One region of the Alistipes shahii WAL 8301 genome, then DNA from elsewhere that is predicted to be linked to it. Evidence: riboswitches for the same ligand, from Rfam matches in the RefSeq annotation. Region 1 holds a riboswitch; the other holds the start of a gene.

The links. Region 1 has a riboswitch for cobalamin ahead of NQ492_RS08320 (PKD-like domain-containing protein). Riboswitches for the same ligand answer to the same signal wherever they lie in the genome.
Region 2: another riboswitch for cobalamin. It lies ahead of NQ492_RS10160 (PL29 family lyase N-terminal domain-containing protein); the one in region 1 lies ahead of NQ492_RS08320 (PKD-like domain-containing protein).

What each region holds. Positions count from the first base shown of each region.
Region 1 covers NZ_CP102253.1:1,929,716-1,936,991, reverse strand. Annotated here, with positions in the region: gene NQ492_RS08345 (hypothetical protein) at 1-490, shown strand, start outside; gene NQ492_RS08340 (thymidine kinase) at 808-1,383, shown strand; gene NQ492_RS08335 (hypothetical protein) at 1,493-2,185, opposite strand; gene NQ492_RS08330 (carbon starvation CstA family protein) at 2,166-3,638, opposite strand; tRNA gene NQ492_RS08325 (tRNA-Thr) at 3,770-3,844, shown strand; cobalamin riboswitch at 4,090-4,307, shown strand; gene NQ492_RS08320 (PKD-like domain-containing protein) at 4,479-6,275, shown strand; gene NQ492_RS08315 (glutaminyl-peptide cyclotransferase) at 6,297-7,276, shown strand, end outside.
Region 2 covers NZ_CP102253.1:2,398,125-2,405,400, reverse strand. Annotated here, with positions in the region: gene purB (adenylosuccinate lyase) at 1-853, shown strand, start outside; gene NQ492_RS10160 (PL29 family lyase N-terminal domain-containing protein) at 923-2,557, opposite strand; cobalamin riboswitch at 2,806-3,007, opposite strand; gene NQ492_RS10155 (phospholipase C/P1 nuclease family protein) at 3,293-3,505, opposite strand; gene NQ492_RS10150 (S1/P1 nuclease) at 3,914-4,675, opposite strand; gene NQ492_RS10145 (BACON domain-containing protein) at 4,687-7,276, opposite strand, start outside.

The DNA of each region.
Region 1 (7,276 bases):
CTACTGCATCGCCCGTACGATCGAAGGGGCGCCGAAAACCGTCAAAATCATCAGCACCAGTTCATCGCTTTCGAGTCCGACCGAAATCAAGACCTACGACGAGGTGCAGCCGATGCTGATGAATGCGAACACCCGGATCGTCACGACGAAGCTCAACGGAAACGCCTACTACGATTACGACAACAAGATCTATCACTGGGCGATGACAGGCGTCGACCCGGTCGTTCCCGCCGAAGGGGCCAAGCCCGACATCACGCTGCCCGACGGCGAACAGATCATGGACATCTGCACGAACGCCGTACCGTCGACCTCTTCCGCGGTGGTCGACGACGACCAGCTGCTGATCGCCACCTACAACCCGACGGCGACCGGCCGCAAGCCCGGCAGCCTCTACGTTTACAGTCTGAAGACGATGGAGAAGGTGAAGGAGTATGTCGGCATCTGCGAAAAACCCGTGGCCGTGGCCTACAAGTTCCCCACATCGAACTGACGATCCGCCCGGCACGGCACGTTCCGCATCCGGCCTTCCCCTCGCGGGAGGGCCGGATCGTTTTTCGGGAACCGCCGGGGCGTCATAGCCCCGGTTTCGCTTTGCAGAAAAGAAAAAACCGGTTATCTTTGTATGCCGGCCCCACAAGACAGCCCTGCGGAGGCTCCCGGACAGGACACCCTCGGGCCAAAGTCACCCCTTTTCAAGGGGAGGAGGGGGAGGCAGGGGAATTATCTGCGCCGAAACATAAGCCGCGGAAACCGACTCCTTCGGAGCTGCGGCGAACCTGATAAACAAAAAAAGAGTTATTTACACTTATGTTTTTAGAAAATGCCAGCCGCAAGGGCTGGATCGAAGTCGTATGCGGTTCGATGTTCTCGGGTAAGACCGAGGAGCTGATCCGCCGCCTGAAACGAGCCAAATTCGCCCACCAGCGGGTCGAGATTTTCAAACCCCGGATCGACGTGCGCTATTCCGAGGAGGAGGTCGTGTCGCACGACGCGAACGCCATCCGCTCCACCCCCGTCGAGTCGCCGCAGAACATCCTGCTGATGACCGCCGACGTCGACGTGGTGGGCATCGACGAGGCGCAGTTCTTCGACGAAAGCATCGTCGACGTGTGCCGCCGGCTGGCCAACAACGGCGTGCGCGTGATCGTCGCGGGTCTGGACATGGACTACACCGGAAAGCCGTTCGGCCCGATGCCCGCGCTGATGGCAACGGCGGAGTACGTCACCAAGGTTCACGCCATCTGCGTCCGCTGCGGCAACCTCGCCCACCATTCGCACCGCCTCACGAGCGACGAAAAGCAGGTGATGCTGGGCGCGCAGGACAGCTACGAACCGATCTGCCGCCATTGCTTCAACAAGCTGATGAACGGAGAGAAAGCGTAGGCCCCCGGCCGCAGGGAGGAGGGTACGACAAAAAACCGCAGTCCGGAAATCCGGGCTGCGGTTCTGTTTTGCGGGACAGGGGCTTCGCCCTCCGGCACGCGGGCGCCCGTCAGCGGGCGGCGCGCAGGGCGTCGATGAAGCCGGGCCAGAGCACCCAGAGATTCTCGGTCTGGAGCCACAGTTCGCGGGCCTGTGCGGCAGGCGAGGGTCGTTCGCTCCCGATGTCGCGCAGATACGCTTCGTCGGCCGGATGCTCGTCGGCGGTAAATTCGGCGAAGAAGGGCGCAAAATGCGTCCGGAATCGCTGCAACTCCCCTTCGGGCAATCGTCCGTCACGGCGGAAAGCCGACCACAGCAGCAGCACCTCACGCCCCGGATGCTTGTCCGACACGTCGTTGATCACCTCGTCGAACAGCTCCTGCTCGTCCAAGGCCAGGTAGTCGAAGGCCAGCAGTTCGCTCCCTTCCAGATGGTCCTCGGGGTCGAGTTCCAGCAGCATTTCCAAGAGCGCCGCCGACATCTCGAAATTGTTGATCAGGAAGTGGTCGATGGCCGAGGCGAAGATCAGTTCGAGCGCCGCGCGCGAATTGCGGTGGCTCCATTCGAGATTGATCTCCTCGTCCTCGGGAATCAGCTCCGCAAGACGCTGGAAGGCCTGAAAACGCTCGTTGCAGGCTCCTTCTATATCGCCGGCGGCCTGCATCTCGCGGGACCGGGCGAGGACTTTCACGAAATTACAGGGTCCTTCGCCGACCACCTCGAAAGTCTGGTCGGGCGTAGGTTCAAGATATGCCTTTTGCATCGTTGTCTTTGAGTTTGAAAATCATGGCGACAAGGACCGCGAGCGTCACGCCCCCGCCCAGCAGGTAAGCCGCCGTACGGTTCTGCATGCCCAGCATCAGCGGCGAAACGAAGATATAGCTGGCGCAGACATACGTCATAACGAGAGCCGGAATCAGCCCCACCCACACGGCGCGCCCCCGGTGGCGGAGGTAGGCGACGATCATCCAGAGCGTCACCGCCGCGAGGGTCTGGTTCATCCACGCGAAATAGCTCCACATGGTCTGAAACGGCAGTCCGAAGATGATCAGAAGTCCCAACGCGAAGAGCGGAATACAGATATAGATGCGTTTGCGCAGCGTGCGCTGCTCGACGCCCATGAAGTCGGCGACGATCAGCCGCGCGGAACGGAAGGCCGTGTCGCCCGAGGTGATGGCGCAGGCCACCACGCCGAAGATCACGAAGACGGCCAGCGCCGGGCCCAGCGTCTTGTTGGCGATCACGTCGATCATCACGGCCGCCTGGCCGCCGTATTCGGCGATGGCGCCGTTCAGCCCCGCGACATCGCCCCAGAAGGCCATGGCAATGGCGGCCCAGACGAGGGCGATGATCGACTCGGAGATCATCGCGCCGTAGAAGACCGAGCGGCTCTCGCGTTCGTTGCGCATGCAGCGGGCCATCAGCGGCGACTGCGTGGCGTGGAAGCCCGAGATGGCGCCGCAGGCAATGGTCGTGAAGAGCATCGGGACGATCGGGAAGGCCTTCGCATCGGCGATGCAGTTTTCGAAGGAGGTGAATTCCGGAATGGTGTATTCGCCGCCGAAAAGCAGCACGACGAGGATGCCGACGGCCATGAACAGCAGCGCGAAGCCGAAGACCGGGTAGATGCGGCCGATGATCTTGTCGACGGGCAGCAGCGTGGCGGCGATGTAGTAGACGAGAATCACGCCCAGCACGATCAGCAGCAGCCACGAGAATCCGCCGAAAGCGATGCCTTCAAGCGACGGGACGTCGAGGCGGGCCGCGACGAGCGATGCGGGCTGCGAGAGGAACACCGCACCGACGAGGATCATCAGCCCGGCGGAAAAGAGCCGCATGACGATCTTCATGCCGCCGCCGAGGTAGACCCCGGCCGTCTCGGGAAGACTCGCGCCGTCGTGGCGCAGCGAGATGACCCCGGCGATGAAGTCATGCGCCGCACCCATGAAGATGCCGCCGAAGGTGATCCACAGAAACGCCACCGGCCCGTAGGCCGCACCGAGCACGGCGCCGAAAATCGGGCCGAGCCCCGCAATGTTGAGCAGTTGGATCAGGAAAATGCGCCACCTCGGCAGGGGCACGTAATCCACGCCGTCGTAAAGGCGGCTGCAGGGCGTCCGGGCCGCCGGGTCGATGCCGACGAGCCGTTCCAGATAGCGTCCATACGTGAAATATGCGGTCACCAGCAACGCCAGGCACACCAGAAAAGTAATCATCGTAAAACAGTTTCGGGTCAGTTTTAGCGCGAATATAGCAAGAAAAGCGAGAATTTTCGCAAAATTGTTGCGAGAAAAAAATATTTTTCAGATATTTGCAGTCCCAAAGGGAACCTCGGTGTTCCCGAAAGGCTGAATTAGCTCAGCGGTAGAGCACTTCACTCGTAATGAAGGGGTCCCGAGTTCAAATCTCGGATTCAGCTCCAGGAGGCGTGAGAGAGAAGGAACGGATTACGTCGTCCACTGCAAAAAGTCTTATGTGTCAACGACATGTAAGACTTTTTCGTTTTCAGGCGTCAGGAGAGAGCAACTGCGCGCAGGCGTCCGCCTCCCGGCCGGCGCAGCTGTTCCGTCCCCGGAAACGACCGGAAATGAACCCCGGGCGGCGGGACCTTCGGCAGGCCGCCGGCATAAAATTCGACCGGCGCGTCTTCTTTTTCATCTTTTTTCCATACCTTTGCTGCGCAACGGTTCGCCGAACGAGGCCCCCGGCCCCGGGCGATTAAAAGGGAATGCCGTGAAAATCGGCAACAGTTCCCTCTGCTGTAAGTTCCTGCCGCCGAAGCGGCACATCAGACCCCGACAATCTCTTGCCACTGGTTTTCACGCGACCGGGAAGGCGTCGGGACCGGAACGAGTCAGAAGACCTGCCGCTGCAATGGTTTTACAATCCAGGGGGAAATGGATCGTGATCGGCAGGAAAAACGGTTTCCGGCATATCCCCGAATGTAAAATCAGGCTACTGCGAAATTCCGGCCGGACGCATGCCGTGCGCACGGCACGAATGCGGATCTCCGGAACATCCGCAAAGATTGGTTGAACGATTTAAACGAAGAGGATATGAGCTGTTTTTTCAGTCATGCCGGACGGACGGCGATACCGGCGCTGCTCTCGGTAGCGCTGGCGGCCGCAGCCTGCAACAAGGACGGAGAGATTACGCTGCCGGACAGCAAACCCCGAATCACCCTCGACAGCGAGACAGGCGTCTACGCGGCCAAGATCGGCCGCGCGGTGACGATCACGCCGACCGTGGAAAACGAGGGAGAGGCCGCTTACAGCTGGACGATCGACGACGAGGTCGTTTCTACGGCGCGCGTGTTCGAATACGTATTCAACGAGGAAGGCCGCGTCTATGTGACCCTGCGGGTCGAAAACCGGGCGGGATACGACGAGAAGGAGGCGCGCATCGACGTGAACCGGCTCGCTCCCCCCGTCATCTCGCTCATCGTGCCGCAGACGGGGCTATACGTGCTCACGGGACGGGAATACACGTTCGCACCGGAGGTGCAGAACGGCGAAAACGCCCGTTACGAATGGTATCTGGACGACTCGTCCGTACCGGTCTCCACCGAAAAGGACTACATCTTCATGCGCACCCAACCGGGAGACTGCTCCCTGCGGCTGACGGTGACCAACGAGGACGGCACGGCCGAGAAAACGGTTGCCGTACACGTCGTGGACGTCATTCCGGTCCGCATCGCGTTCATCCCCTCCTCCTACCTGGCCGACCCGCTGGTGCGGAGCGTATCGCTCGGGCGGACGCTGTTCCTGCGGCCGCAGGTGAGCGACGCCGTCGGGCCGGAATATGCATGGTACGTGAACGGCTCTTTGCAGGAGGACGCAACCCAACGCATGTTCGCCTTCACGCCGGAGAAGGAGGGCGAATACGAAGTCACCTTCCGGGTGACGGACACGGACGAAAGCCCGGCCGCACCCCTCTCGCGCCACATCACGCGCGCATCGTCGAAGCGAATCACCGAAAAAACGCTCCGGGTGACCTGCTACGAACGCGAATCGGAGCGCGTCATCACGACGACGGGACAGCCCGCGTCGAACCGGGTGCTCGAATTCCTGCCCGCGCCCGGACAGTTCGTCAACGAAACGGGCATGGCCGGATACACCGGCCAGAAGAGCTTCGAGGAGGCCCGTCTCTACGCCGAGAACCGGCTGAAAAAGGGTGAGTTCGTCTCGCTCGGCAACTTCGGCGGCTACGTGATCCTCGCCTTCGACCACAGCGTGGAGAACAAGGGCGGATACGACTTTTCGATCCCCGGCAACCAGTTCGAAGGGAGCAACGAACCGGGCGTCGTGTGGGTGATGCAGGATGTCAACGGCAACGGCAAGCCCGACGACGAATGGTACGAACTCCGGGGCAGCGAAACGGGCGGCGAATGGACCGTCCAGGAGTATGCGGTGACCTATTACAGACCCGCCGGGCCTCGCCAGGGGGTGAAATGGACCGACAATCTGGGCCGGAGCGGGCAGGTAGCCTATCTGGGACAGTTCCATGCGCAGGACTACTACTATCCCCTGTGGCTCGAAGAGGAGTCCCATACCTATTACGGCACGGGCCTGCGGCAGAACACCACGCAGACCCCAGGCGGAGACTGGTCGAACAACTCGTTCGAATGGGGGTACGTCGACAACGCGGGCAGCGACAATCTGGAATCTTCGTCCAAAACCGGCAAGACCTGGTTCAAGATCAGCAACGCCATGACGCCCGACGGACAGCCCGCCGGATTGCGCTACATTGATTTCATCAAGGTGCAGAGCGCCATCAACGGCAGCGCCGGAGGACTGGGCGAACTCTCGACCGAAGTCGCCGGAATGGCCGTCGACGAGAACCTCAACCGATAACCCCATTCCCGACCGCAACGCATGAAACGATTCTTACGACAGATTCTGCCCGCGGCTTTATGCCTCTCCGCCCTCGGCGGCTGCATGAAGTGGGACTACGGCCGCACGGAGGATTTCTCGGCGACGGAACGGGGGCTGTTCATCGTCAACGAGGGCATGTTCCAGTACGGAAACGCCACGCTGTCGTATTACGACCCGGAAACGAAAACCGTCGAAAACGAAGTTTTCCACCGGGCCAACGCCTTCAAGCTGGGCGACGTGGCGCAGTCGATGACCCTGCACAACGGCGTGGGATGGATCGCGGTGAACAATTCGCATGTCGTTTTCGCCGTCGACCCCGACACCTTCCGCGAGGTGGGACGCATCACCAACCTCACCTCGCCGCGGTACATCCATTTCGTTTCGGACGAAAAGGCCTACGTCACGCAGATCTGGGACAACCGCATCTTCATCGTCAACCCCAAACGCTACGAAATCACGGGATATATCGAGTGCCCGGACATGACGGCAGAATCCGGCTCCACGGAGCAGATGGTGCAGTACGGCAAATACGTCTTCGTGAACTGCTGGTCCTACCAGAACCGTATCCTCAAAATCGACACCGAGACCGACCGGGTCGTCGGTCAGCTGACCGTCGGCATCCAGCCCGCGTCGCTGGCGATGGACCGGAACAACAAGCTGTGGACCGTCACCGACGGCGGCTACGAGGGCAGCCCCTACGGATATGAAGCCCCGTCGCTGTACCGCATCGACGCCGAAACGTTCTCCGTGGAGAAGCAGTTCCGGTTCCGGAAGGGGGACTCCCCGTCGGAGATGCAGCTCAACGGCACGCGCGACACGCTCTACTGGATCGACCGGGACGTCTGGCGCATGCCCGTCGCCGGGGAGCAGCTTCCGGTGCGCCCGTTCCTCGAATACAGGGAGACCAAATATTACGGACTGACGGTCGATCCGGCCAACGGCGACGTGTACGTTGCCGACGCCGTCGACTACCAGCAGCA
Region 2 (7,276 bases), 470 kb from region 1:
GCGCACGCACGGGCAGCCCGCCTCGCCGACCTCGCTGGGCAAAGAGTTTTCGGTATTCGTCGAGCGGCTCGAAAAGCAGTTGTTCATGCTCCACGACATCGCCGTTCCGGCCAAGTTCGGCGGCGCCACGGGCAACTTCAACGCCCACCGCGCGGCCTACCCCGAAATCGACTGGGTGGCTTTCGCCAACCGGTTCGTGAACGAGACGCTGGGGCTGTGCCGCTCGCAGTACACCACGCAGATCGAGCACTACGACAACCTGGCGGCCATCTTCGACAACATGAAGCGCATCGACACCATCCTCATCGACCTCTCGCGGGACATGTGGACCTACATTTCGATGGAGTACTTCAAACAGCAGATCAAGGCCGGGGAGGTCGGATCGAGCGCCATGCCCCACAAGGTCAACCCCATCGACTTCGAGAACGCCGAGGGCAACTTCGGCATCGCCAACGCCGTTTTCGAGCACCTTTCGTCGAAGCTGCCCGTATCGCGTCTTCAGCGCGACCTGACCGACTCGACCGTGCTGCGCAACATCGGCGTGCCGATGGCCCACGCGGTGATCGCCCTGCAATCGCTGCTCAAGGGGCTGAACAAGGTGATCCTCAACCCCGAGGCGCTGGCGCGCGACCTGGAGAACAACTGGGCCGTGGTGGCCGAGGGCATCCAGACCATCCTGCGCCGCGAGGGTTTCCCGAAGCCCTACGAGGCGTTGAAGGCCCTGACGCGGACCAACGCCCACATCACCCGCGAGTCGATCGCGGCATTCATCGAAACGCTCGACGTCGCCGAATCAGTCAAGGAGGAGCTGCGCGCCCTCTCGCCCTCGACCTACACGGGCGTGTTCCGGTAGGCCGGAACCGGCATCGAAAACAAAGGCAGGACCCGAAAGCGTCCTGCCTTTATTCGTCCCGACGGACCGTCACTCCTTGCAGCAACGCACCGTATAGCCGTAAGACCGGTTCATGTCCAGTTCATTATTGATCGAACCGCTGCTCGACAGTTTGCTGCGGAAGAAGAGGTAATAGGATTTGACCGAAGAGGTTTCCGCCGACCAGTAAGCGCCCGAACCGCCGGTCGAGCTGCGCAGCCCCACGATGGCGCCCGAACTGTAATTGCGATAGCCCTGCGCCGGATACCAGGCCGTCTGTCCCCCGTGGGTATAGGTCATACCGTAGTTCGTTCCGTCCCATACCGAAACGCCGTCGATGTACTGACGTCCCGAAATCAAATCCTCCCATGCACCGGTTTCAGGAACCCTGTACCCCGGCGGGCAGGGGTCGTTGAGCGTTTTGGCCTCACCCCACAATGTCGCGTTCGGCGACGCAAGCCAGTTATAGCCGGTTCCGACCTTATCGTTGTAGAACGTCATGGGATTGGCGGCAGCCCCGTCGGTCGTCGTCGCACTCTTGCTGAAAGCCCAGTCCAGCGCCGGATAAGCGGGATTCACCACCGTGCCGTTCTTTGCTTCGAGGAACGCATTGGCCGAAGTTTCCGTTTTCTCGCCCCCGTAGAACGGGTCCTTGCGCCCCCACTGGTAATACATGCCGTAAGCGTCCGTACCGCCTGCGGTCGTACCTGCGGCGCCCAGGTTGCGGTCCATGAAGACCGTCCCGTTCCCGTAGGTCATCGTCTGCGGAGCGTCGGTCACCCAGACATGCCAGCTCCAGACGACCTTTCCGTCCTGCATCAGGGCGACCAGCGCGTTGCCCCTGCCTTCGCCGACCGTGAGGAAAATATCGCCGGAGGTCGTGTCGAGGGCGACTCCCGAAACGAGTCCTTCGGAGTCGGTCCACAGCCAGTCGGCCGTCATGCCGTCCGCCATCTCGATCGCCGGCTCGAATCCGACCCCTTCGCCGGCTCCGTTTCCGCGTACCCGGGCATTGAAAACATACGTTCCGGGCGCCGAAACCACATAGCAGTTGGCCGTCCCCGCAACGCTCAAGTCGTTGACCTGCGCCGCCGAAAGAGTCCCGCCGTCCGTCAGCGCGATTTCCACCCGGCCGTTTCCGGCCTTTACCGACCGAAACAACTCCACCTGCTCGTCGCCCGTGGCTTCGACCGGATTTCCGGAGCCGTCCCCGATCTGCCACGGCGTCACGGCGGCGTCCGTCGTCACGGTCCAGAAACCTTTATCATCGCGCCCCACGACGGGGACAGGCCCCGAAACAGGCATTTTCGCTCCGGCGGCATCTTTCAGCCAGGGAATATCCTTTTCCGCGGCGAGTGTCCAGTAATACGCATCCCCATCGACCGCAATGCCGATCAGCGGCGCTTCCGCCGCCGCATTGCAGGCTACCGTCACTTCGGTCCCGTCGCAGAACGTAAGGCGCACGCCGTCCTCCGTCTCGGCCAGCGACCGCACTTCCGACTGCGACACGGCTCCGGCCAGCGTCTTCAGCGAGACCAGGCCCGCATTCAGGTCTTCGATCTTTTGCAACAGTTCGGCCGAGGGGGGGGGAACAGGTTTGTCTCCATCCGGGTCCGAAGCCCCGGATTCGCTCTTGCAGCCGCCGAGAAGCAGCGCCCAGGAGCAGATCACAAATAATTTTTTCATCATACCTTGTTTTTTAGTTAATGGTTCCATCTGTTCCGTCCGTAAGGGACAGACTTCACGGAGAATACCGCGCAGGCAAAAACAGGCATGACGACCCGGCAAAGCATGGCGACGACTTCCTCATCCAACCGTAAAAAAGTCTGTCCGAAGAGGTTCGCAGCAACAGGAAAAAGAGGGCCGAAGCAAATAAGGACGCACGGAAAAACCGCCGGCGACGACTTCAGGCGCTCCCTTTCTCCGCAGGAGCAAACACCCTATCGCGCAAGGCAGGTCTTCTGACTTGTCCCCCGAGGCGGCGCCTTCCCGGTCCCGGAGGACCAGTGGCTCAAGAATGCCGCAACGAAAAAGCCCTTGCGGGCGGGACTCACAGCAGCGGGAACTGTTGCCGATTCACACGGCATTCCCTTTTAATTCCCCTCCACGGGGAAACCATTGCACGGCAAAGGTACACTTTTATCGGCAGGAAGCAAGCGATCCGGCGGAATATTTCCGCGAAACGCGCCCCGCCGCTCTGCGCAGCGGACCGTTCCGACCACGATGCGTCCCTTTTCCGGCAGACGGCGGCGCAACTTTGGCACGCGCTTTGTACTTATTTCAGTCAGCTGCGGCACAGCAACCGCAGTGAGGTTTCTTCATTTATTTAAGTTTGGGTTAGTAGTTTTAGGAGGGCAACCTCCTGGGGGCAGCAGGCAATCGTGAGATTCCCTGCTGTTTTTTTATCCCCGGAGGGCATCACTAACCGAACAGGTCGTTGAGCACGGCGGCCAGACGATACGACGCCAGGATCAGCTGGCGTTCGGGCAGCAGGTAGGTGTCCGTCACGAACTGCTTGCCGTAGGTCCCGTCGGCCCGCTGCCAGTCGTAGATCACCCGGCAGGCGACGGCCGTTTCGTGCAGCCATTCGCGGGGCGTAGCATCGGCTCCCGCAACGGCGAAGACCTTCCACACGCGAACCGTGTTTCGGGAAGATCGGCCGCAAGGCATCGCTGTCCCCGCCGCTCACCCGCCGCAAAATATCTTTTTCTCCTTCCACGTTACAACGCCGAGAATTTTCCTTTAAAGACACTATCATCAGGCATATGCCACAAATAAAACAACAAAAGGCATAAAACCAAAATTATTCCGGTAAAAATTCCACGACAAGACCCGATATTCCACCAAACGGTCCTCGGCGGACGGCGATTGCAGGTTCGGCACGCGCTTTGTACTTATTCCGGTCAGCTGCGGCACAGCAACCGCAGTGAGGTTTCTTCATTTATTTAAGTTTGGGTTAGTAGTTTTAGGAGGGCGACCTCCGAGGGCAGCAGGCAATCGCGAGATTCCCTGCTGTTTTTTTTGTCCCCGGAGGTCCTCCTACTAACCGAACAATTCGTTGAGCACCGCAGCCAGGCGGTACGAGGCCTTGATCAACTGGCTTTCGGGCAGCAGGTAGGTGTCCAGCACGAACTGCTTGTCGTAGGTCTCGTCGGCCCGCTGCCAGTCGTAGATCACCCGGCACGCGACGGCGGTTTCATGCAGCCATTCGCGGGGCGTACCCTTGGCCATGGCGGCTTTCTCGCGCTTGGAGAAGGTGTCCAGCAACTGTTGATACTCGCTGTAACTCCAGCCGTGGGCCCCGTCCAGCACACCCCAGTCCCACATCGCATGGTAGGACATCTTCCTGCCGTTGAGGTCCGCGCGGCCGCTCTTGCAACCGGCGTATTTGACATGCGAGGGACAGTGCATGTCACCCACGATGTGGATCACATACATCAGGTTCAGCCGCACGAGCGAATCGCTCATATTCCGGTAGTCTTTCAGCCGGTCGACGGCGCGCATCAGTTCGACGACGCAATTGGTCTTCCCCTTGCGCAGGGTGTCGACCAGTTGCATGCCGGCATCCACATAACTCACATGCTCGACGTTTCGAAATTCGGGCGTATCGCGGTACTTGTCCATCCACGATGCGTAGTAAACGATCGAATGGTCGAGGTAGCGGGCGATATTCCTCTTCGCCCGGGGCGTCAGGTTGCATTCGGCGATATACGCAATGGCGTCGTGGCGTGTGCGGTCCCATGCCTGCGACGGCAGCGCCGCGCAGAGCATAAGGCCCAACAAAAACAGTTTCAGGTTTTTCATTGTCTTTCAAATTAACGGGTTAACGATTCGGCGCGGAAGTTATCGAACTGCACGCGGTTCTTGCTTTTGACCGCCGGGGCGAACACCACGCGGGTCGTAGCATCGGCTCCCGTGATCGTGAAAGAGAAACCCTCCCACGCATTGCCGCGCGACAAGGTGAACGAAATGATTCCGCCCGAAGCGCCTTCGATGGTCCCGGCGCCCTTCAGGCTGGCCGTCAGGGTCTTGTTCGTATCGGCCGCACCGGAGAAATACTGGAAGAAATAGGTGGCGTCGAAGCTGACCTTCACGTCGTCCGTACCGGTAATGCCGGTGAATGCCGGGGTGATCAGGTTGCCCAACGCCGACGACGAATTGAGGTGAATATACCCCGGACGGGTGTAAACGCTCTTGTTGGTCGCATCGTAACCCCAGCCGTTGAGCGACACGGTTCCTTCCTTTTCCAGCAGGTCGAGGCGCACCATCGTATCCACCGTACAATAGGTGTTGATCCAGTCGGTGTTGGTCGCCAGCAGGGCACTGCCGCTCCAGGGATCGGCCCAGGAGAAATCGTCCTGGAAGTAGACCGTGGCCGTCGAAGGAAGGATATCGGCCCGGACCGCCGCCGAAGGCTCCGACGAGCGGAACGTCTGCGGAATCTCCACCTTCGAACTGTTGTAGTTCATGTGGTTGGCCACCACGCGGAAATTGAAATAGGGGTAATTGCCGAAATTCTTCCCGGCCAGCCCGCCGATATGTACGCGGGGTTCCCACGTTTTACCCGTAGCGACCACCTGTCCGTTCGGCAGTTCCACGAAATAGGTGTAATCCGTCGCATCGGACACCTCGGCCCAGGAAGCCTCGAAACCATAGGCGCTGTTGGCGGAAACGGTCACGCCGGAAGGCGTCGCGAGCTGGGGCAATCCGCCTCCGGACGACTTTACGTCGCCCTCGACGGGATCGCTCCAGGCGGATTCCTTATAGGTCTTGTCGCCTTCGGCGGGCAGGGCGCGGACCGTCAGGCGGGCCGAAGTCCCGGCGATCAGTCCGGTAAATTCGGCCGACAGCTCCGTCGTCTTGCCGCTGCGCGAGGCGACCACCTCGCCGCAGTTGAGACAGGTGTAGGAATACTCGTACTCCGCGGCCTGCGAGACCTCGGTCCAGGTGAACTTCACGGAACTTTCGGTAGCGGCATCCTGGTCGAACGTCACCGCAGGAACCGCCAGCGGTATCAGGTCTACCGAAGGTTTGTCGTCCGGGCCCGCCTTGACGATCCGCACGTCGTCCAGAAACCAGCGGTTGGCCTTGGTTTCCTCCACCGATTCGAAGACCAGTTGTGTGGCGTCGGTCGCGCCGTAGACGATCAGCGTCTTCTCCTCCCACTGCACCGGCGTTTCGGTCTGCATGACGAGCACCTTCTCCGTCGACACACCGTCGTTGACCGTACCCGGACCGATCACCCGCACCTGCATGGTCGAGGGGTCCCACGTGCCGTTGGCAGCGACGTAAATACAGCATTTAAAAGTCACCTTGAGATCCGCCGCACGGTTTTTCCGGATGTCCAGCGTCGGGCTTACCAGGCCTCCGCCGCAACCCGCCGCATTGGAACCGCGCCCCATCTTGACATAGCCGATACGCAGGTAAACGCGCTCCTTGAGTTTGTTGTCATCGGTCTTCCACCCCGATCCGACGAGGGCGTTATAGGCCTCCTGCCCGTGGCTTGCCGCCGTTATGCCGTTCCAGTAGGTTTCTGCCGTAAGCGGCGTAGGATACGTCCCGATGTAATCGGTTCCGCCGTATACGTCGGTCACCCACGAAAAATCGTCCTCGAAATAGACGTAACCTTCCGGCTTGCCGTCGTCGCCGCCGACCTGGAAAGCAACCTCCTGTCCCTCGCCGAAGTTGCCCTCGTAAAGGCGGAAGTCGTCGATGCGGTAACCGCCTGCGGGGGCTTCGACCTTAAAATCGAACGTGGGATTGTCCTCGCCGACCCAAAACCGCGCCAGGACCTCTTTCCAGTCGCCTGCGCCGTCGATCACTTCGTATTGCAGGGCGATCAGTTCGTCGCCGCCGTTCCCGACGAGCACCCGGAACCGGTCGGGCGTCAGTTCGCCGCCGGGAGCCAGCACGCCCATCTTCAGACGGAAATAGGAGTCGTCACGGGTCGCCACGTCGCGCACGGAAAACGAGGGCGTCACAGTTTCCGGGCCCTCTCCGGGAACCTCCAGCACGATATTGTTACCGCCCGAAGCCTCGTCGTAGCCCGACGAAGGCGTGTCGGCCGACACGAAAGCGTTTACGCCGGAGAATCCCACCGCCGAAGCACCGACGCCTTCCGGTTCCCACGCCGTATAGCCGCCCACGGCGACCGGCTCCGCAACGGCCGAAGCCCCGGCCCCGGTGCGGATGTAGTAGATAAGTTCATCGGAGGAACCCTGCGTCACCTCGATCTGTGCGGTCACGCCGTCCAGCGAATCGAACCGAAGCGTCGTCGAACGCCTGCCCCCGGGATTCACGGCCGCGGTGACCTTCACCGTCTGGTTGCCGTACGCCGCACGGGGCGCGACGGTCAGCCAGTCGGCATCTTCGTCGAGGTTGATCACCCAATAGACATTCGACAGG